DNA from 4 places in the Allobosea sp. BE125 genome. Region 4 is predicted to be linked to each of the others. Evidence: predicted binding sites of a transcription regulator. Region 4 holds the regulator's gene; each other region holds the start of a gene.

Region 1 (5,103 bases), on a different contig from region 4:
CCGCAGCCGCGGGCCGCCGGTCAAGCGACGTGAAAACTGGCATCGACGAGTCTGATCTGGCTGACGAAGCCGGTCTCGGCATCGATCGCGGAACCGATTTCGAGCCGGCCGGAGACCGCGACCTTCTGCCCGGCGCTGACCATCGGCGTCACCGCCTTCATGAAGACCACGACGATATCGACCGGCCAGTCGGCATCGGACTGGCAGAACGGGCAGATCGCCAGAGGTTCGCGCGTCAGCACGAAGAAATGGCTTTCGGGCTTCAGCGGCGGCGCCATATAGCCGAGCATGCGCACCTCCTGCCCGCGCAGGCTCGTGGCGCGATCCGAGAACTGGAAGCCGAGCACGCCGAAGGATTTGTAGAGCCCGTCGAAGCTGATCGTCGCTTCGTCCGCGAGGGCGGTCTCGCAGAACGCGAGCGTCGCGAGCCCCTGAAGGAGCCCGCGACGGGACAGTCTTGCGAGGAGGATCGGTTGCTGCACGGACCATTCGCCTCGGATCAGGACAGGCTCACTCGCCGCCCAGCGCCAGCGCCTCCGCCATCACGCGGAAGACATAGGTGTTGGGCTTATGGCCGCGGAATTTCTCAGCGCCCGGGCCCATCGCGGTCAAGATGCCATCATCGCCCGAATGCACGCCCGAATTCGCGTCGAAGGGCAGGTTGCCGACCTTGCGCGTCGCCAGCGGTCCGGTGCAATCGGCTTCGTTGGCGACATTGGTCTTGCCGTCGGCACTCTTCACCGCCGGAACGCGCTCGCCATCCATGAAGGGGCGACCGGTATCGCAGGTGTCGGGATAGGTGCCGAAGACCACGGCGAGACGGCGCGAGGTGTTGACATTGGTCGGATAGCCATCGGCGTCGAGCGGACCGTAGTTCGGCGCCTTGGAGTCGGCATAGGTGCCGAGCTTGTCGCGCAGGAGCTGGCCCGAGCGCTCGTCGTCATAGGTGCCGACGAGTGAGACTGCATGGGTATGATCCGGCACGACGATGATCAGCGTGTCATTGCGTTCACCGGCGAAATCCTTGGCGATCTTGACGGCGTTGTCGAGCATGATCGTGTCGAACACGGCCCGCTCCCAATCCAGCGAGTGGCTGTATTTGTCGATACGGCCGGACTCGACCATCAGGAAGAAGCCATCCTCATTGCCCTTCAGCATGTCGATCGCCGCCTTGGTCTGTTCGGCGACGTCCGGCTGGTCGGGAAACTTGGCGACGGTGCCCTTCTTGGCAAGGCGCAGATCGAAGGCGCCGTCGACATTGCTGGTGTTGTAGAGGCCGAGCAGCTTCTTGGCGCCGGACGCGGCAGCCGCATTCATCTCGGTCTTGGTCGTGGCGATGCTGTAGCCGGCCGCCTTGAACTGGGCGATGAAGTCGAGATCATCGGTGCGCTTGGAGCCTGGCGTCGTCTTGGGCAGGAAGTTCGGCGAGCCGCCGCCCATGATCACGTCGGGCTTCACATCATAGAACATCTTGACGATGTCGTTGTAGTCCGAGCGCCGGCGGGTATGGGACACCATCGAGGCCGGGGTCGCATCCTCGATCTCGGCATTGGTGACGACGCCGATCGTCATCTTGTTGCGGCGCTTGATCACTTCCGAGATGGTCTCGACCTTGGGATGGTCCAGCGTCAGCGCGTTCTTGGCGCAGTAGACGCCGAGCGCGTTGACGCAGGATTTGTGGCCGGTGGTGTAGGCATGGGCGCTGTTGGCACTGTCGGTGACGATAGAATCGCTGCCGGAGGTCGAGATCAGCGCCATGTTGGGCATGTCGTCGATGGCGAGCTCGCCATTGAAGCGGCCCTCTTCCCAGCCCTTGGACATGATCCGCGCCGCGGTGCGATGCGCCACCGACATGCCGTCGCCGATGAACAGGATGACGTTCTTGGCCCGGCGCGGCTGGGCCGTCGCGAAGACCTCCCATTTCACCGTCGCCTTGTTCGCCCCTTGCGTCGCCTCGACGACGTAGTTGCCGGCCGGCAGCGTCGCGCCACGCAGCCACAACGCCGAATGCTTCTGGCCTTCTTCGTTCTGGATGAAGGCGGTCGGCTTGCCGAAGATTTCGGCGGCGGGCTTGCCGTTGATCGTGACCTTCACATCGGCCGAGGTCGGCGCGTTGGGGAACTCGACCTTGAAATCGAAGCGCGAGCCCTCGAGGATCTCAGCCCGGTTGATCGGATAGATCGTCTGCGACAGCGCGGGAGTGGCCCCGGCAAGCCCTGTGGCCAGGATCGTCATCAGCCATTTTTGCGCGCGCATGCTCGTCTCCGCTCGAACCCGTTCGATATCCGCCGGCGACCGTTAGGAAGCGCATGTGACAGTACGATTACTACATGCGCTTTCATGACGTTATGAATGTTATACTATAACAATATTCGCAAGCTCCTGAACACCCGCCGCCATCTCCCGCGCGGCTCCGTCTCTTGCACGATGCCGTCTCTTGCACGACGCCATGAACCGGCAGGCTACGCTTCCTTGAAGCCGTAATCGGGAATGCCCTGCTCGTTGCCGTAATATTTATAGGGCAGGAACTTGCCCGACATCGCGATCTTGACGCGGTCGCCCTTCGGGTTCGGCTCGCGCTCGAACTCGATGTTGAAATCGATCGCCGACATGATGCCGTCGCCGAACTCCTCCTCGATCAACGCCTTCCAGGCCGGGCCGTTGACCATCACCATCTCGTAGAAGCGATAGATCAGCGGGTCGGTCGGCGGCATCGGCGTGCCCATGCCACGATATGGCACCTCGTTGAGCATCCGCTTCTCGTTCTCCGTGAGGCCGAACAGGGTCGCAGCCTTCTCCGCCAAGGGCTTGACCAGCTTCATCTGGCCGAGCAGCGCGCCGACAATCAGCACCTCCGACATGCCGCCGATTTCCGCGGTGATGTATTTCCAGCTCCAGCCCTTCTCGCGCTTGATGTCGAGGATCTTCTCGGTGAGTTCTTCGCGCTTCATGGTCTTAAGTCCTCCTTGGAGATGTCGTCGTCGAAATGTCGGTCGCGCCGCCTCAGGCAGCCCTTGGTCAAGCGGCGAGCGGGGTCGAACGGGTCGGCGAACCCAGGCCTGGGTAGCAAGCCGCGGGCCAAGGGCCTGCGCTCACTCCGGTGCCGGCTGCGGCTCCAAGTGAAGTCATTCCGACTTTATGAGATCCCGGCAGGATCATCTTAACGTTACGCGGAAGTAAGGACTGCAACGTAAGGTATTTGAAGTAATTTCCGCGTCATTCAGAGGTCCACCGACCACGCGGAAAACCTGATCGCCCGATGAATTCCTATATTCCCCTGATCCTGTTCACGGTGCTGACCAACGCCGCCGCCCAGCTCATGCTCAAGCGTGGCATGACCGGCCTGGGCCAGCTTGACCCCGGCCATGACGGGCTGATCGCCACGGTCCTGCGCGTCGTCTTCAGCCCTTTCGTCTTCTTCGGCCTGTGCACCTTCGTGGTCAGCATGGCCTCGCATCTCGTCGTGCTGTCGAAGGTTCAGATCAGCTACGCCTATCCGTTCCTGAGCCTCGCCTACGTCGTGGTCGCGGTTTACGCCTATTTCTTCTTCCAGGAGGATCTGAGCCCTGCCCGCATTGCCGGCATTGGGCTGATCATGCTGGGCACCATCTTCATCGCACAGAGCTGAGGGACCGACATGGATCTGATCGCACGCCTCTTCCTTCGCCTCGGCATGCTGCTGGAACAAAAACCCGTGCTCCAGCCGATCCCGGTGCCGGTCCGCACCCCGCCGCGCCTGCCGCGCTGACCTTAGAGCAATGTCCGATCCAGCCGGATCGTTCATTTCTCTAAGCCATTGTTTCAACGCATTTTCTTTACGCGAACCGGTGTCCGCTTCGCTCGAAAATGCTCTAGTCCGGAAGACCTGAACCCATGAAACATATCATCATCGGCGGAGACGGTTTCGTCGGCTCGCATCTGGCGGCGGATCTGGCGGCCATGGGCGAGGAGGTGCTGGTCGCCGACATCGTCAAGAGCGGCCATGCGCACTACGCCAAGGTGCCGTTCCAGCAGATCGACGTGACCAGCGCTGAGAGCGTGAACGCCATCGCGCTCGCCAAGGACGACCTCGTCTACAACCTCTCGGCCAAGATGCTGTCACCCATCGTGACCCGCAAGGAGCGCCACGATTTCTTCTGGCCGGTGAACTATCACGGCACCGCCAATATCCTGGCCTGGATGGAGAAGAACGGCGCCAACAAGCTCGTCCACTTCACCACCGACATGATCTACGGCCATTCCGTCACCGTGCCGCAGGACGAGACCCATCCCGCCAAGCCGCTCGGCGAATATGGCGAGAGCAAACTCGCCACCGAGACGTTGGCGCAGGGCTATCGCGACAAGGGGTTCCAGATCCCGATCTTCCGGCCGCGCCTGATCATCGGGCCGGGCCGGCTCGGCATCCTGGTCAAGCTGTTCACGCTGATCGACATGAACCTGCCGGTGCCGATGATCGGCTCGGGTAAAAACCCCTATCAGTTCATCTCGGTGTTCGACTGCGCCAGCGCCTGCATAGCGGCCTGGAAGGCGGGCTTCCCCAACAGCGCCTATAATCTCGGCTCGGACGATCCGCCGCCGGTGAAGAAGCTGCTCGGCGATCTGATCGCGCATGCCGGCTCGAAATCGATCCTGCTGCCGACGCCGGCGCCGCTGGTCAAGCTGACGCTGAACACGCTCGACTGGATCAACCTGCCGATCATGGACCCGGAGCAGTACATGATCGCCGACGAGATCTGCATCCTCGACACCTCCAAAGCCAAGCGCGAGCTGGGCTGGACGCCCAAGCACCGCGACGAGGACATGCTGCTCGCCGCCTACACCGAATACCGCAAGAGCAAAGACATCCGGAATCAGGCGCAGAGGAGCCTCGCAGCATGAGCATGCCCGCTTTCAAGACCGACGCCGCGCCTGCTCGCCCGAAGCTTTACAGCGTCGAGGAGGCCAAGCAGCTCGACGCCGCGACCGTGCGCGAGCTCTTCACCGCCCATGTCAATCCCGGCCAGGTGCATTTCCTGAAACTGCTCGGCTTCGACAAGATCATCGTCGATCGCGCCCAGGGCATGCATTACATCACGCGCGACGGTCGAAAGATCCTCGATTTCT
Region 2 (5,103 bases), on a different contig from region 4:
AGGCACCGGCGAGAAGCTGCGAGCGCTCCAGCAGGCGCGGCGTCAGCAACTGCCTCAAGCCGGCGGCAGCGGGAGAATCGCTCTTGGCGCCGGCATAGCGATGGAACACGGTCAGCGCCAGGAAGGCGCGGCCGGCGTGATCGACGCCGCTGAAGGCGGCATGCGCGATCACGTTGAGGCTCTGCTCGCCGCGATAATCGGGATGGGCGCGCCAGCCGATATCGGACAGCAGACAGGCCGCATCCTGCAGGCGGCGACCGGCGGGATCGTCCGGCAAGCCGGCACTTGCGACCAGGCGCTGCACCCACTCGATCAGATCGGCGGCATGGCGCGGCTCGCGGGCGCGCAGCTGGTTGTAGTCCTGTGCGCCGCGCAGCAGCGGGTCGACCCGGCGCTCATCCTCCGGGAGCATGTCGTATAGCAGGCCCTCGCGCACACCGCTCGCCGAGATCACCACCGCGCGCGGACGGCCGCGCTTGATCAGCAGATCGAGCACGAGCGCGCCATAGGCCAGGAGCGGCCGGCGCGCGGAGGAGACGGCGTCGATCGCTTCCAGGACCGAGGCATCGGCGCGCTCGACCAGCCGGGCGAAATCGGCGACATCACGGGCCGGCACGGTATAACCATGCATGACGCTGAGCGGATAGCCGGACTGGCGCTGGTGCAGGGTCGCAAGCGCCCGCCAGGTGCCGCCGACAGCAAAAAAATCCTTGCCGCGCATCGCCGCCAATTGCGGGTGATGATCGAGCTGTTCACGAACGATCTTCTCGGCCAGCTTGATCTGGCCCTTCGCCTTGTCCATCAGCGCGAGGCCGCCGATCGGCAGGCTGATGCCGGGTCCGACGCGGTCGCCATCGACCCCGACAAGTTCGAGCGAGCCACCACCGAGATCGCCGGCGACGCCATGCGGCTCGGCGAATCCGGAAATCACGCCAAGCCCGGAGAGATAAGCCTCACGACCGCCGGAGATCAGTTCGATCCGCTGGCCGATCGCCTGCTCCGCCTTGGCGAGGAAGGCCGGTCCATTGGCGGCCTCACGCGCGGCGGCGGTGGCGATGACGCGGATCTCGCCGACCTGCATCGCCTCGCAAAGGATGCGGAAGCGCAGCAGCGCCTCGAGCGCACGTTCCATCGCGTCCTCGGCCAACCGGCCGGTGGTGGCGACCTGCCGGCCGAGCCCCGCCATTTCCTTCTCGTTGAAGACCTGAGCGGGCGAGCGCGCCAGCATCTCATAGACGACGAGGCGAACCGAGTTCGAACCGATGTCGATGATGGCGATCGTCTCGCCAAGGCTCAACCGCCCCGCAACGAGGCCCATGCCGGTCATCTCAGCTCTTCTTGGCCGCCCGCTTGGGGAGGCTCCTGGGGCTGGAGTTGGAGAGGGATTTTCCACGTCCGGACAGGCTCGGATTGGTCATGAAATATTTATGGGCGTTGAACGACTCGTCGCCCGGGGCCGGGACAATGCGTTGGGAACCGCCATCGGGCAAGATCGTCCAGCTCTGTTCATTGTCGAGGAAATTGGCCTGCATGATCTGTTCGAGCAACTGCTGGTGGACCGTGGCGTTCAGAATCGGCGTCAGCGCCTCGACGCGACGGTCGAGATTGCGCGGCATCAGATCGGCCGAGGAGATGTAGAGCTTGGCCTTGGCCGAAGGCAGGCCGTGGCCTGCCCCGAAGGCGTAGACCCGGGTGTGCTCCAGGAAGCGGCCGACGATCGACTTGACGCGGATGTTCTCGGACAGCCCGGGAACGCCGGGCCTCAGGCAGCAGATGCCGCGCACGACGAAGTCGATCTCGACCCCGGCCTGGCTCGCATCATAGAGCGCGTCGATGATCTCGGGATCGACCAGCGAATTGCACTTGCCCCAGATCGCGCCCTTGCGTCCGGCCTTCACATGGGCGACCTCCTCGGCGATGTCGGAGAGCAGGCGCTGCTTCAGCCCCACCGGCGACACCGACATCTTCTCCAGTTCGGCCGGCTCGGCATAGCCGGTGATGAAGTTGAAGATGCGCGCGACATCCTGCGACATCACCGGGTCGGCGGTGAAGAAGGATACGTCGGTGTAGATGCGCGCCGTGATCGGGTGGTAGTTGCCGGTTGCGATATGGCAATAGGTCACCAGCTGGCCGGCCTCGCGGCGCACCACCATCGACAGCTTGGCGTGGGTCTTGAGCTCGATGAAGCCGTAAACGACCTGGACGCCGGCGCGCTCCAGATCCTTGGCCCAGCGGATATTGGCCTCCTCGTCGAAGCGCGCCTTGAGCTCGACCAGCGCGGTCACCGACTTGCCGGCCTCCGCCGCTTCGGCCAGAGCATGCACGATCGGGGAGTTCGACGAGGTGCGATAGAGCGTCTGCTTGATCGCGACCACGCTGGGATCGCGTGCCGCCTGCTGCAGGAACTGCACGACGACGTCGAAGCTCTCATAGGGATGGTGGACGATCAGGTCTTTCTGGCGGATCGCGGCGAAGCAGTCGCCGGCATGTTCGCGGATGCGCTCCGGGAAGCGGGCGTTGTAGGGCTTGAACTTGAGGTCGGAGCGGTCGACGCCGACGAGCTGCGAGAGCTCGTTGAGGCCGATCATGCCGGCGACATCGACGATCTCGTCGGCGTCGACCTTGAGCTCGCGCACGATCAGCTTGCGCAGATGCGCCGGCATGCCGGTCGAGACCTCGAGCCGGATGACGACGCCGCGCCGACGCAGCTTCAGCATGGTCTCGAAGACGCGCACCAGATCCTCGGCCTCCTCCTCGATGTCGAGATCGGTGTCGCGGATGACACGGAACGAGCCGGTGCCCTTGACGTCATAGCCCGGGAAGAGCTTGCCGATGAACAGCGAGACCGCATCCTCCAGCGTGATGAAGCGATGCAGCCCCTCGCGGCCGAGATCCGGCAGTTCGATGAAGCGGTCCATCTTGATCGGCACGCGGATCAGCGCGTCGAGCTGGCGTCCGTCGCTGATCCTCTCCAGCGCCAGCGCGAGCGTGAAGCCGAGATTGGGGATGAAGGGGAACGGATGCGCGGGATCGATCGCCAGCGGCGTCAGCACCGGAAAGATGTAGTGGAGGAAATAATCCTCCAGCCAGACCCGCTCCTGCTTGCCGACCTCGCTCGGCTCGAGCAGGTGAATCTTGTTCTCATGCAGATCGCGCTTCAGTTCGACCCAGCGCGCCTGCTGGTCGTCCGTCAGCGCCGAGACCGCCTTGCCCAGCTCTGCGAGCTGCTCGGCCGGCGTCAGGCCATCTTGGCTGCGCGTGACCACGCCGGCCTTGAGCTGTTCACGCAGGCCCGAGACGCGGACCATGAAAAATTCATCGAGGTTGGCGGCCGAGATCGAGAGGAAGCGCAGCTGCTCCAGCAGGGGGTGATTGCGGTTCGAGGCCTCTTCCATGACGCGGCGGTTGAACTGCAGCCAGGACAGCTCGCGGTTCATGAAGCGGGCGGGCGATTGCCGCAGCGGGGTATCAGCGCCGAGGGCGTCAATGGCGGGGATGTCGAGGTCCATGATTTCTGCCGTTTGCGCGTTCATCTGCTTCGCTTTTGCCCCTGCCGCCGCTCTTGCCGCGTCAGTTCCGCCGCTTCGATCCCGTCCGCTCTTGAAGCCACCCTAGCGTGACGCTTCGATGACATTCGATCCCGGCCTTCATGTCCATTGCATCTGCCGGATCACGGTTCAGGACGCGGCCCGCTCCTTGACCAGCCCGTCCACAAACAAATCGAGCACTTTGGCCATGGTTCCTTCGATCTCCGCATCGGCGACCTGCCAACTCGGGAAATGGCCATCGACCAGCATGCGCGCCAGACCATACACCAACGCACGCGCCGCGATCTGGATCAGGTGCCTGTCGTTGCAACGCAGAAGCCCGCGTTGCGCCGCCTCCAGCAACAGGGCTTCGATCTGAGCTTGGATTTCGGCGTTCTCCCGCCCCAGCGACGGCGATCCCTCGAAATCGATCGAGCGCCGTGACGAGATGATTTCGAAATGGGTCGGATTGCGTCTGGCCCAATCGAGATAAGCCCGCCCGATGGCGCGGATGCGCAGCATCGGATCGTCAGCCACCTCCTGCGCGAGCGCCAGCGCGATTTCGGCCCTGAAGCGCCGCATAGCCTCCTCGGCCACCGCCGTCATCAGCGTCATCTTGTCCGGGAAGTGGCGGAACGGAGCTGCCGGCGAGACCCCGGCCAATCGCGCCGCCGCCCGGACACTCACCGCCGAGAGGCCCCCCTCCTCAGCCAGCTTGAGCGCCTGCTCGACGAGTTCCTCGCGCAAATTGCCGTGATGATAGGCCGAACCGCCCTCACCCGCCTCGCGGTCTCCTGTCCGAGTCGGTTTCACGGTGCTCATGGAGCGAAGCTAGTGCACGTTCCGCCGCAGGAGGAAACCCGCCAGTAAAGCCGGAAACCCGTTCCGAAAATAGGAGAAGCGCCCTTGCATCACAATCATGTAATCATCGATTACATTCATTGCCTGGAGCGACCGCGGATGCAATCGTCGCTTACAGCGACGCACACCTCTCACGAAACGGCCCCGACATGACAATCGCACGCAACCAGCCGAAGCCATCATTTCCGGCAGGCCTGCTGGAAGGCTGGCCCCTCCTTGGGCTGCTCGCATCCGGGCTGGTTTTGGGCGTGCTTGCCGCGCTTGCCACCTCGTCGGGCGGAAGCGACGGCATCAGGCTGGTCATCCGCATCACGGCGCGGACGTCCCTGGTATTGTTCTGCCTGGCTTTCACGGCCTCGGCCCTGTTCCAGGCCTGCCCCACTATCTGGACACGCTGGCAAAGGCGGAACCGGCGTTATCTCGGACTGTCCTTCGCCCTGTCCCATGGCCTGCACGGGCTTGCCATCATCGCCCTGGCCAGCACGGCCCCGACCCTGTTCGAGCAGCTCAGCAACACGGGAACTCTGATCTCGGGCGGGCTCGCCTATCTTTTCATCCTCGCCATGGCCGCAACATCGTTCGACAGAACCGCCGCCATGATCGGCCCGAAAGCCTGGCGCTGGCTCCATCTGTGCGGGGCTTATTACATCTGGCTCAGCTTCATGGTAACCTTCGGCAAGCGCGCGGTCATGGACCCGTTCTACTGGCCTTTCAT
Region 3 (5,103 bases), on a different contig from region 4:
TGAAAGACAATTTGGCCTACGTCGCCTTGCGGCGAGGCGGATCGCATCCAGGTCTCGTACAGCTGTCGGCGGCAACATCGCAGGCGAAAGCCAGAGCGGCCTGGAGATCGCCGCGTGTCGCCGACGCAAGATTTTGCCCGAGCAGACCGCGTGTTGCCAAGACGGCCAGGACGCCGCCGATGAAGGTGTCACCGGCTCCGACCGTATCGACCACGTCAACGGATGGCGCGGCGCTCTCGATCAGGCCCTCGGCACTGTGGCAGGACGCGCCCTGCCCGCCGCGTGTCACCAGCACGCATGCCGCACCAAGTCCACTCGCGCCAAGTCCACGCCAATGCGCCACGACCTTCTCGGCCGACCAGTCGGGGTGCAGCCAGGCGAGATCGTCCAGACTCACCTTGACGATGTCTGCGAGCGCGATGCGCTGTTCAATCAACGCCGTCGCAACCGCCCGCTCGGGCAGCACCGCGGCGCGGATGTTGACGTCGTAGCTGATGCTCGCGCCCTGCGCCTTCGCGCTCTCGATCAACGCCAACGTCGCCGCGCCGGACGGGCCGACGGTCGCGCCAAAGGAGGTGGCGTGGAGGTGGATGACGCCGGGAGGACAGGAGCGTGGCGTCCCTTCCGGCTCCGCATGAGCCGTGCCGTCGAGATAAAGCCCGAATTCAGGAACGCCTCCGGGTCCGAGCGGAGCAACGACAGCGATGGCGCTTGGACGCGCGCTGTCATGAACCAGGCCGGCATCAATGCCCTCGGTGGCAAGGGCCGTGCGAAAGCGCCGGCCAAGCGCATCGGTCGAGAGCGCTCCGGCATAGGCAACGCTCGCACCGAAGCGGGCGAGCGCCAGCGCGGCGTTGAAGCCGGAGCCGCCGAGCACCGCCTCGTAATGCCGGCCCTCGCCGTCACGCGGGATGAAGTCGCCGATCGCCTCGCCGGTGACGAGGATCGTCGCTTGCGTCACAGCAGCCCGCGCTTGGCCAGGCTGCGCATCAGATGCGAGGCGCCGAAGGTCCAGGGTTCGCACTCATCGGTACGGCGCATGCGGTTGACCAGCGCGCCTAGCTCGGGCGCGGCGATGGTGACGATGTCGCCGTATTTATGGGTGAAGCCGCCGCCCACCGTGTCGCGATCCTTGATCGGCGCGAACATGGTGCCGAGATAGAGCGCAGCCCCGTCCGGATATTGATGGTGCGGCCCGAGCATCTGCTTGGCGAGGTCGGCCGGATCGCGGCTGATTTTCGCGATCGAGGACGAGCCTTCCAGCGTGAAGCCGTCCTCGCCCTTGACCGTCAGCGAGACGGTGGTCTTGCGGACATGATCGAGCGAGAAACCGGCGTCGAAGAGGCGGATGAAAGGGCCCACCGCCGCTGCCGCATTGTTGTCCTTGGCCTTGCCGAGCAGCAGCGCCGAGCGGCCCTCGACATCGCGCAGATTGACGTCGTTGCCGAGCGTCGCGCCGACGATCGCGCCGGTCGAGGCGACGATCAGCACGATCTCCGGCTCGGGGTTGTTCCAGGTCGAGGCGGGGTGGAGGCCGGCGTCGAAGCCGGTGCCGACCGAGGACATCGGCGGCGCCTTGGTGAAGATCTCGGCGTCCGGCCCGATGCCGACCTCGAGATACTGGCTCCAGGCGCCCTGCTTGATCAGCACCTCCTTGAGATGCATCGCTTCGGGTGAGCCGGGCTTGAGCTTGGAGAGATCGTCGCCGATGAGCTTGCCGATCTCCTCGCGGATAGCCACCGCAGCGGCCGGGTTGCCGCGCGCCTTCTCCTCGATCACACGCTCCAGCATCGAGACCGCGAAGGTGACGCCGGCCGCCTTCACGGCCTGAAGGTCGAGCGGCGAGAGCAGCCAGGGCTTTGACGGGTTACGCCCGTCGATCGGCGTGTTCGCCAGGATCTCGGCAAGCGAGCCGACCGCCTCCCCCTTCGCGGCCTTCAATGCAGCGGCGGGTTCGGGCGCCTCGCAGAGATCGCGCATGGTCGGGAAGGCGCGCGTGACATCGACGAGCTCTCCCTCCCGCAGGACCACGACCGCAGGCCCGGCGACAGCCGGCAGCCAGGCGCGACCGACGAGCGCGGCGGTTGCGGCATCGGCCGGCAGCGTATTCTCGGGGGTCAAAGCGAGTGTCATCGTGATGTTCCATCGGCACGGTAGAGTGGGGTGCGGAGAACAGCCGCTTCCGGCCATTTGCGCAAGCCCTACCCTGCGCATGGGCCCTCATCCCAGGGATGCGCGCCAGCAAGATTGCGAGCGGTCAAGACTGGGGAAACCGCCGAGCAGCCCCTTGGCGAGCGTCATCCTTTTGTCGTTGAAACGTCACCTGCGCTTCATGCTAGCTTGCGCACCAACGACAAGAGCCGCCATGCCGCGCGCAAGGGTGGATAAGGGAGACGACATCTATGACAGTGAAATCGACGATCCTGATCTCGGCCGCCGCTTTCGTGCTTGCGGGCGCAGCTCCTGCCCTGGCGCAGACCGAGATCCAGTGGTGGCATGCACTGACCGGCGCCAATAACGACGTGGTGGTGAAGCTCGCCGAGGATTTCAACGCCTCGCAGAAGGACTACAAGGTCGTCCCCGCCTATAAGGGCTCCTATCCCGACACGCTGAATGCCGGCATCGCCGCCTTCCGCGCCGGCACCGCGCCGCATATCCTGCAGGTCTTCGAGGTCGGCACCGGCACGATGATGTCGGCCAAGGGCGCGATCAAGCCCGTCTTCGAATTGATGAAGGAAGCCGGCGAAACATTCGATCCGAAGGCCTATCTGCCTGCGATCACCGGCTATTACTCGACGGCCAAGGGCGACATGCTCTCGATGCCGTTCAACTCGTCCTCGATGGTGATGTGGTACAACAAGGACGCCTTCAAGAAGGCGGGCCTGAACCCCGACGCGCCGCCCAAGACCTGGCCCGAGGTGTTCGAGGCCGGCAAGAAACTGAAGGCCGCCGGCTGGGATAAATGCGGCTTCACCAATGCCTGGGCGACCTGGGCCAACATCGAGCAGTTCGGCGCCTGGCACAACATCCCGATCGCCACCAAGGCCAATGGGCTCGACGGCTTCGACTCCGTGCTGAACTTCAACAGCCCGCTTTTCGTCAAGCACCTGACCAATCTGGTCGAGCTGCAGAAGGACAAGACCTACGATTATTCCGGCCGCACCAATAATGGCGAAGGCCGCTTCACCTCGGGCGAATGCCCGATCATGCTGACCTCCTCGGGCTTCTTCGGCAACGTCAAGGCGAACGCCAAGTTCGACTGGGCCAATGCGCCGATGCCCTATTACCCCGAAGCCACGGGCGCGCCGCAGAACTCGATCATCGGCGGCGCTTCGCTATGGGTGATGGGCGGCAAGAAGGCCGACGAATACAAGGGCGTCGCCAAGTTCTTCACCTTCCTGTCGGATGTCGACCGCCAGGTGAAGCTGCACACCGAGTCCGGCTATCTGCCGATCACCAAGGCGGCCTATGAGAAGGTCAAGGCGTCCGGCTTCTACAAGGACAAGCCCTATCTCGAGACGCCGATCCTGGAGCTGACCAACAAGGAGCCGACCGAGAATTCGCGCGGCCTGCGCTTCGGCAGCCTGGTCCAGATCCGCGACATCTGGTCGGAGGAGATCGAAGCGGCGCTGAACGGGCAGAAGACGCCGAAGGCGGCGCTGGACGCAGCCGTCGAGCGCGGCAACCAGATGCTGCGCCAGTTCGAGCGCACCGCGGCGCGTTGAGTCGTGTTCTAACAACCTCGCCGTCATCCTGGGCGACCGCAGGTCGTCCCGGGATCCATCGCAAAGCTCAGTGCACTACGATGGATCCCGGCGCTCCGCTTCGCTACGGCCAGGATGACGGCGCGGATATACGATCAGTTTGATCTCGTTTCTGACGACATTCTCGAGACAGCGACGCAATGCAGAAGAACGCCTATTTCAGCGGCCTGACGATCCCGGTCCTGCTGCTCGCGCCGCAGCTGGTGATCACCGTGCTGTTCTTCTACTGGCCGGCGAGCCAGGCGGTCTGGCAGAGCTTCCTGCTTCAGGACGCCTTCGGCACCTCGACCGAATTCGTCTGGTTCGAGAACTATCGCGATCTGTTCGCCGATCCCGGCTACTACAAGGCGCTGATCAACACCGCGATCTTCTCCTCCTTCGTCTGCGTGCTCTCGCTGTCGATCGCATTGCTCTTCGCCGTGATGGCCGACCGGCAGATCAGGGGCGCCGAGATCTACAAGACGTTGCTGATCTGGCCCTATGCGGTCGCGCCGGCTGTCGCCGGCGTACTCTGGATCTTCATGTTCGATCCCTCGCTGGGCATGCTGGCGCGGGGCCTCAACAGTCTCGGCATAGCCTGGAACCCGCGCCTCAACGGCAATGATGCGATGACGCTGGTGATCCTGGCCGCGACCTGGAAGCAGATCAGCTACAATTTCCTGTTCTTCCTCGCCGGGCTGCAATCGATCCCCAAAAGCGTGATCGAGGCCGCCGTGATCGACGGGGCCAAGCCGATGCGCCGCTTCTGGACGATCATCTTCCCGCTGCTCTCGCCGACGACCTTCTTCCTGCTCACCGTCAACATCGTCTACGTCTTCTTCGACACCTTCGGCATCATCGACACGATCTCCGGCGGCGGGCCTTCCGGGGCGACGGAGACGCTGGTCTACAAGGTCTATTCCGACGGCAAGGGCGGTTCGAATCTGGGCGGCTCGGCGGCGCAATCGGTCGTCCTGCTGATCATGGTGATCGGCATGACGGCGATCCAGTTCCGCTTCATCGAGCGCAAGGTGAGCTATTGATGCGCCGGCGCCTCGCATGGCTTTTGTCCGTCGGGCTTGTGTCGGCAGCGACAGCCCTGATCGCGGCTGCTCATGCGCAGGCCCTTCAAACTGCGCCTGCATCGCCTGCCCGCATGATCGACACCTGGCCTGGCATCGTCCTGTTCTGCATGCCCTCGCGCCAGGAATGGGGTGCGACAGCATGCGGCGTCGCCTCCCGAGAGGCCGAACGGCAAGCCGCAGCAGCCTCGATCAAGCTCATCGCTGTGAGCGCGGCGGAGGCCGGTCTTTCCGAGGGGCCCAACAGCGCAACACCCTCCTTCGTCTGGCCGCAGGCG
Region 4 (5,103 bases):
ACGCCCGGCCCCGGCTCCGATGGCGGCGGCCTTGCCAACGCCATCGTCGGCTCGATCGTGCTGACCTTCCTCGGCATCGCGGTGGCGACGCCGATCGGCGTGCTCGCCGGCACCTATCTCGCCGAATACGGCAAGGGCTCGCAGCTCGCCAATCTGATCCGCTTCATCAACGACATCCTGCTCTCGGCGCCTTCGATCCTGATCGGCCTGTTCGTCTACGTCATCCTGGTCGAGCCGTTCCGCGGCTACTCCGGCTGGGCCGGCGGCGCCGCGCTCGGCATCATCGCGATCCCGGTCATCGTGCGCACCACCGAGGACATGCTGCGGCTGGTTCCGGGGCCGTTGCGCGAGGCTGGTGCTGCGCTCGGCGCCCCGCCCTCGGTCGTCATCACCAGCGTCACCTGGCGGGCGGCGAAATCGGGCATGGTCACCGGTATTCTGCTGGCGCTCGCCCGCATCGCCGGCGAGACCGCACCATTGATCTTCACCGCGCTGAACAACAATTTCTGGTTCTCGCCGACGCTCTCGGGCGGCGTCTCGAACCTGCCGGTGACGATCTACCAGTTCGCCTCCGCCCCTTACGAGAACTGGCAGCAGCTCGCCTGGGCCGGTTCGCTGATCATCACCGTCTCGATCCTGCTGCTCTCGCTGATCGCGCGCCGTATCGTGCGCGGCAGCAAGTGAACGGCTACCCTGAACCCTCGTCGCGTTCGATCTGAAGGAAGAAGTCGATGCTTTCGACGCTGGAACTGAGCCCGCAAACGCTCGATGCCGAAGCCCCGGTCAGGATCGCGGTCAAGAACCTCGATTTCTACTACGGCGAGCACAAGGCGCTGAAGAACGTCAATCTCGATTTCCGTGACCGTCACGTCACGGCGCTGATCGGCCCCTCGGGCTGCGGCAAGTCGACCCTGCTGCGCATCTTCAACCGCATCTATTCGCTCTATCCCGAGCAGCGCGCCACCGGCGAGGTCATGCTCGACGGCCGCAACGTCATCTCCAACGATGTCGACGTGAACGAGCTGCGCTCGCGCATCGGCATGGTCTTCCAGAAGCCGACGCCCTTCCCGATGTCGATCTACGACAATGTCGCCTTCGGCATCCGGCTCTATGAGAAGCCGCCGAAGTCGGAGCTCGACGACCGCGTCGAGGGCGCGCTGCGCCGCTCCGCCCTCTGGGACGAGGTCAAGGACAAGCTCAAGATGTCCGGCATGGGCCTCTCGGGCGGCCAGCAGCAGCGCCTGTGCATTGCGCGCACCATCGCGCAGAAGCCGGAGGTGATCCTGTTCGACGAGCCGACCTCGGCGCTCGATCCGATCTCGACCGGCAAGATCGAGGACCTGCTGGAGCAGCTCAAGACCGATTTCACCATCGTCATCGTCACCCACAACATGCAGCAGGCGGCGCGTATCTCGCAGTACACCGCCTTCATGTATCTCGGCGAGGTGATCGAGTTCGCGCCGACCAACACCATCTTCATGAACCCGCACAAGAAGCAGACGCAGGACTATGTCACCGGCCGCTTCGGCTGACTGTCGAACCCTGTTTTCGCTCCCAGAGGATCCGCCGCGATGACCGAACATATCGTCCGCTCCTACGACGCCGAACTCGAGGGGCTGCGCCGCAGCCTCGCCGAGATGGGCGGCATGTCCGAGCGCATGCTCGGCGATTCCACCGTGGCGCTGGTGCGCCGCGACACCACGCTCGCCCAGAAGGTGATCAGCGCCGACCAGCGCCTCGACAACCTCCAGCGCGATGTCGAGGAGCGCGCGGTCCTGACCATCGCCCGGCGCCAGCCGCTGGCGAACGACCTGCGTGAATTGATCTCGGCGATCCGCATCGCCGCCGACATCGAGCGCGTCGGCGATCTCGCCAAGAACATCGCCAAGCGCGCGGTCGCGATCTCCGGCCAGTTCCAGCCGCCGCACCGCGCCGTGGTCGGGCTCGAGCATATGAGCCGGCTCGTCCAGGCCCAGCTCAAGGACGTGCTCGATGCCTATGCCGCGAGCAACGAGCAGAAGGCCATGGAGGTCTGGCGCCGCGACGACGAGATCGACGCGCTCTACACCTCGCTCTTCCGCGAATTGCTGACCTATATGATGGAAGATCCGCGCAACATCACCTTCTGCACGCATCTCCTGTTCTGCGCCAAGAACGTCGAGCGCATCGGCGATCACACCACCAATATCGCCGAGACGATCCACTATCTCGTCACCGGCGAGTCGCTCGACCTCAACCGCCCGAAGCTCGACACCACCGACATCAATGTCGAGGCCACGGCCGGTCAATAACGTTCGTCATCGGAAACGCACATGCCCGCACGCATCCTGATCGTCGAGGACGAGGAGCCGCTCACCCTGCTCCTGCGCTACAATCTCGAAGCCGAGGGTTTCGAGGTCGACAGCGTCGCGCGCGGCGACGATGCCGAACTGCATCTGCGCGACCACACGCCCGACCTCGTCCTGCTCGACTGGATGCTGCCGGGCCTGTCGGGCATCGAGCTCTGCCGCCGCCTGCGCACGCGCAGGGACACGGAGCGCGTGCCGATCATCATGCTGACCGCGCGCGGCGAGGAGACCGAGCGCGTGCGCGGCCTCGCCACCGGCGCCGATGACTACGTGGTCAAGCCGTTCTCGCTGCCTGAACTGATCGCGCGCATCCAGGCGCTGCTGCGCCGGGCGAAGCCTGGCCATGTCGCGGGGCTGCTTGCGGCCGGCGATCTCGAGCTCGACCGCACGACGCGCCGCGTCCGCCGCTCCGGCGCGGAACTGCATCTCGGCCCGACCGAATTCCGCCTGCTCGAATTCCTGATGCAGGCGCCTGGCCGGGTCTATTCCCGCGCACAGCTTCTCGATGCCGTCTGGGGTCGCGACGTCTATATCGACGAGCGCACGGTCGACGTTCATGTCGGGCGCCTGCGCAAGGCGATCACGCCCGGCGACGCAAAGGACCCGCTGCGCACGGTGCGCGGCGCGGGCTACGCTTTCGACGAGACCTTCGCGCGGGGGTGATGCTACGTCATTCTCGGGTTTGACCCGAGAATCTCCATTCGCATAAAGCACCATTCGGTTCGGCATGAGATGCTCGGGTCAAGCCCGAGCATGACGATCGCGCTTGACCCGCGCCCCTGCCGGCTCCAAGCCCTCCCGATGCAAAATAAATCCATCGCGATCATCGGCGCAGGCCCCTCCGGCCTGATCGCCGCCGAGCGGCTGTCCGCCGCCGGCCACGCCGTTACGGTCTATGACCGCATGCCCTCGCCGGCGCGCAAATTCCTGCTTGCCGGCCGCGGCGGGCTGAACCTGACCCATTCCGAGCCGCTCGATCAGTTCCTGACGCGCTATCGCGGCGCGCAGGCCTGGCTCGAACCGGCGATCCGCGCCTTCCCGCCGCAGGCTTTGCGCGATTGGGCCGACGCTCTCGGCGCCGACAGCTTCATCGGCACGAGTGGGCGCGTCTTCCCCAGGGTGATGAAGGCCTCGCCCCTGCTGCGCGCCTGGCTGCGCCGGCTGGAGGGGCAGGGCGTGACATTCGCTCCGGGCAGGCTCTGGACCGGCTGGAGCGCCGATGGCGCGCTCGCCTTCCAGACCCGCGATGGCGGCGTCGAAACGATCCGGCCCGGCGCGACCTTGCTGGCGCTCGGCGGCGCGAGCTGGCCGCGCCTTGGCTCGGATGGCGGCTGGGTGCCTCGGCTCGCAGAGCGTGGCGTCAGCGTCGCGCCGCTGCTGCCGGCCAATGGCGGTTTCACCGTCGCCTGGTCGGCGATGATGCGCGAGCGCTTCAGCGGAGCGCCGTTGAAGCGCATCGTCATCCGTTTCGGTGAGCGTCAGGCCACTGGCGAAGGGATGATCGATGCCGACGGCATCGAGGGCGGGGCGGTCTATGCGCTGTCGGGCCTGCTGCGCGAGGCGATCCTGCGCGAGGGCAGGGCGGCGGTCACGCTCGACCTGCGGCCCGACATGGAGACGGCGCGTCTCATCGAGCGTCTGGCGAAGCGCCGCAAGGGCGAGACGCTGAGCAACCATCTGCGCAAGGCGGCGGGCCTGTCGCCGGCTGCGATCGCGCTCCTGCGCGAGGCGAGCCCGGGCCTGCCTGAGGACGCAGCAGCCTTGGCGGCGCTGATCAAGGCTGCTCCCCTCACATTCACCGGCCTCGCCCCGATCGCGCGCGCGATTTCGAGCGCCGGCGGCATCGAAGCCGGCGCGGTCACCCCCGATTTCATGCTGACGGCGCTGCACGGCGTCTTCGTCGCCGGCGAGATGCTGGACTGGGAGGCCCCGACCGGCGGCTACCTGCTGCAGGCCTGCTTCGCCACCGGCGTCGCGGCGGCGGCCGGGCTGGAGGCTTGGCTGAAACAGAGACAAGTCGGGCGCGGGGAACCCTTCTCCTGTAAGGAGAAGGGCAGGGATGAGGTGTCGGCCCCTTGACTAGCAAAGCGCCGAGCTAACCACGCGCGGCGGTGAGGCTGTGCTCCACGCGGATAACGGCCGACACCTCACCCTACCCTCTCCTTACAGGAGAGGGTTCTCTGTCGAGGTTCCGCCCCCCACCAACACAGGAGAGGAGCTCTCCGCAGGCCCCCGAAGCCGGACCTCACGCGTCGTGAGGTGAGGCCATCCCGCGCTCGCGGTCCCGGGTCAGCTCATAGATGGCGCCGAGATCGTGGCTCACCAGCATGACGGCGTCCTGGCTCAACGGCTTGGCCTGGACCGCTCCACTGGTCAGCAGGAAGAGCTGCACCAGCGCCGAGCGCCCGGCATCGTCCAGGCTCATGACCTGCGTCAGCAGCCAGAGATCGTCGGGGAGGTCGAAATGGGACGCGACTTCCAGCAGCGGGGCGTAGCGTGGGTGCCGATTCATCAGCGTCGCTAGGGTCGCTAGCGCGTTTCCGAGGTCTTGCCGTTCCTGGGAGGACAAGGGCGAATAGGCGTGCTCGTCATACATGGTTGGTTCGCCTTTCCTTGATGATGCGCGGCCCATGCCGCCGGTCGACCAGTGTCGGGGCCGCAATCCGCTTGAATGCGAGCGTGTTGCGCCAGGCCTCTTCGGTCACGCTGATCATCGTGCCGATGCAGGACATGCCGTCGATCATCGTCGGCAGAC

The links. The regulator PhoB, encoded in region 4, activates phosphate uptake and scavenging genes when phosphate is short. The targets are predictions, from matches to a motif close to TGTCATNNANCTGTCAT.
Region 1: the regulator PhoB is predicted to act here: its motif matches at 2,312-2,328, upstream of J2Y55_RS28055 (alkaline phosphatase).
Region 2: the regulator PhoB is predicted to act here: its motif matches at 3,617-3,633, upstream of J2Y55_RS14300 (RNA degradosome polyphosphate kinase).
Region 3: the regulator PhoB is predicted to act here: its motif matches at 2,296-2,312, upstream of ugpB (sn-glycerol-3-phosphate ABC transporter substrate-binding protein UgpB).

What each region holds. Positions count from the first base shown of each region.
Region 1 covers NZ_JAVDTY010000017.1:31,722-36,824, reverse strand. The annotation lists gene J2Y55_RS28065 (ABC transporter ATP-binding protein) at 1-43, opposite strand, end outside; gene J2Y55_RS28060 (hypothetical protein) at 21-482, opposite strand; gene J2Y55_RS28055 (alkaline phosphatase) at 511-2,256, opposite strand; gene cynS (cyanase) at 2,463-2,951, opposite strand; partial or broken gene J2Y55_RS28045 (EamA family transporter) at 3,260-3,625, shown strand; gene J2Y55_RS28040 (NAD-dependent epimerase/dehydratase family protein) at 3,874-4,878, shown strand; gene J2Y55_RS28035 (aspartate aminotransferase family protein) at 4,875-5,103, shown strand, end outside.
Region 2 covers NZ_JAVDTY010000005.1:310,102-315,204, forward strand. The annotation lists gene ppx (exopolyphosphatase) at 1-1,327, opposite strand, end outside; gene J2Y55_RS14300 (RNA degradosome polyphosphate kinase) at 1,329-3,533, opposite strand; gene J2Y55_RS14305 (TetR/AcrR family transcriptional regulator) at 3,678-4,274, opposite strand; gene J2Y55_RS14310 (hypothetical protein) at 4,538-5,103, shown strand, end outside.
Region 3 covers NZ_JAVDTY010000016.1:2,450-7,552, reverse strand. The annotation lists gene J2Y55_RS27215 (carbohydrate kinase family protein) at 17-961, opposite strand; gene J2Y55_RS27210 (fumarylacetoacetate hydrolase family protein) at 958-2,133, opposite strand; gene ugpB (sn-glycerol-3-phosphate ABC transporter substrate-binding protein UgpB) at 2,403-3,725, shown strand; gene ugpA (sn-glycerol-3-phosphate ABC transporter permease UgpA) at 3,905-4,786, shown strand; gene J2Y55_RS27195 (hypothetical protein) at 4,900-5,103, shown strand, end outside.
Region 4 covers NZ_JAVDTY010000014.1:142,144-147,246, forward strand. The annotation lists gene pstA (phosphate ABC transporter permease PstA) at 1-684, shown strand, start outside; gene pstB (phosphate ABC transporter ATP-binding protein PstB) at 732-1,532, shown strand; gene phoU (phosphate signaling complex protein PhoU) at 1,572-2,291, shown strand; gene phoB (phosphate regulon transcriptional regulator PhoB) at 2,313-3,011, shown strand; gene J2Y55_RS26120 (TIGR03862 family flavoprotein) at 3,150-4,427, shown strand; gene J2Y55_RS26125 (hypothetical protein) at 4,594-4,944, opposite strand; gene J2Y55_RS26130 (acyl-homoserine-lactone synthase) at 4,937-5,103, opposite strand, start outside.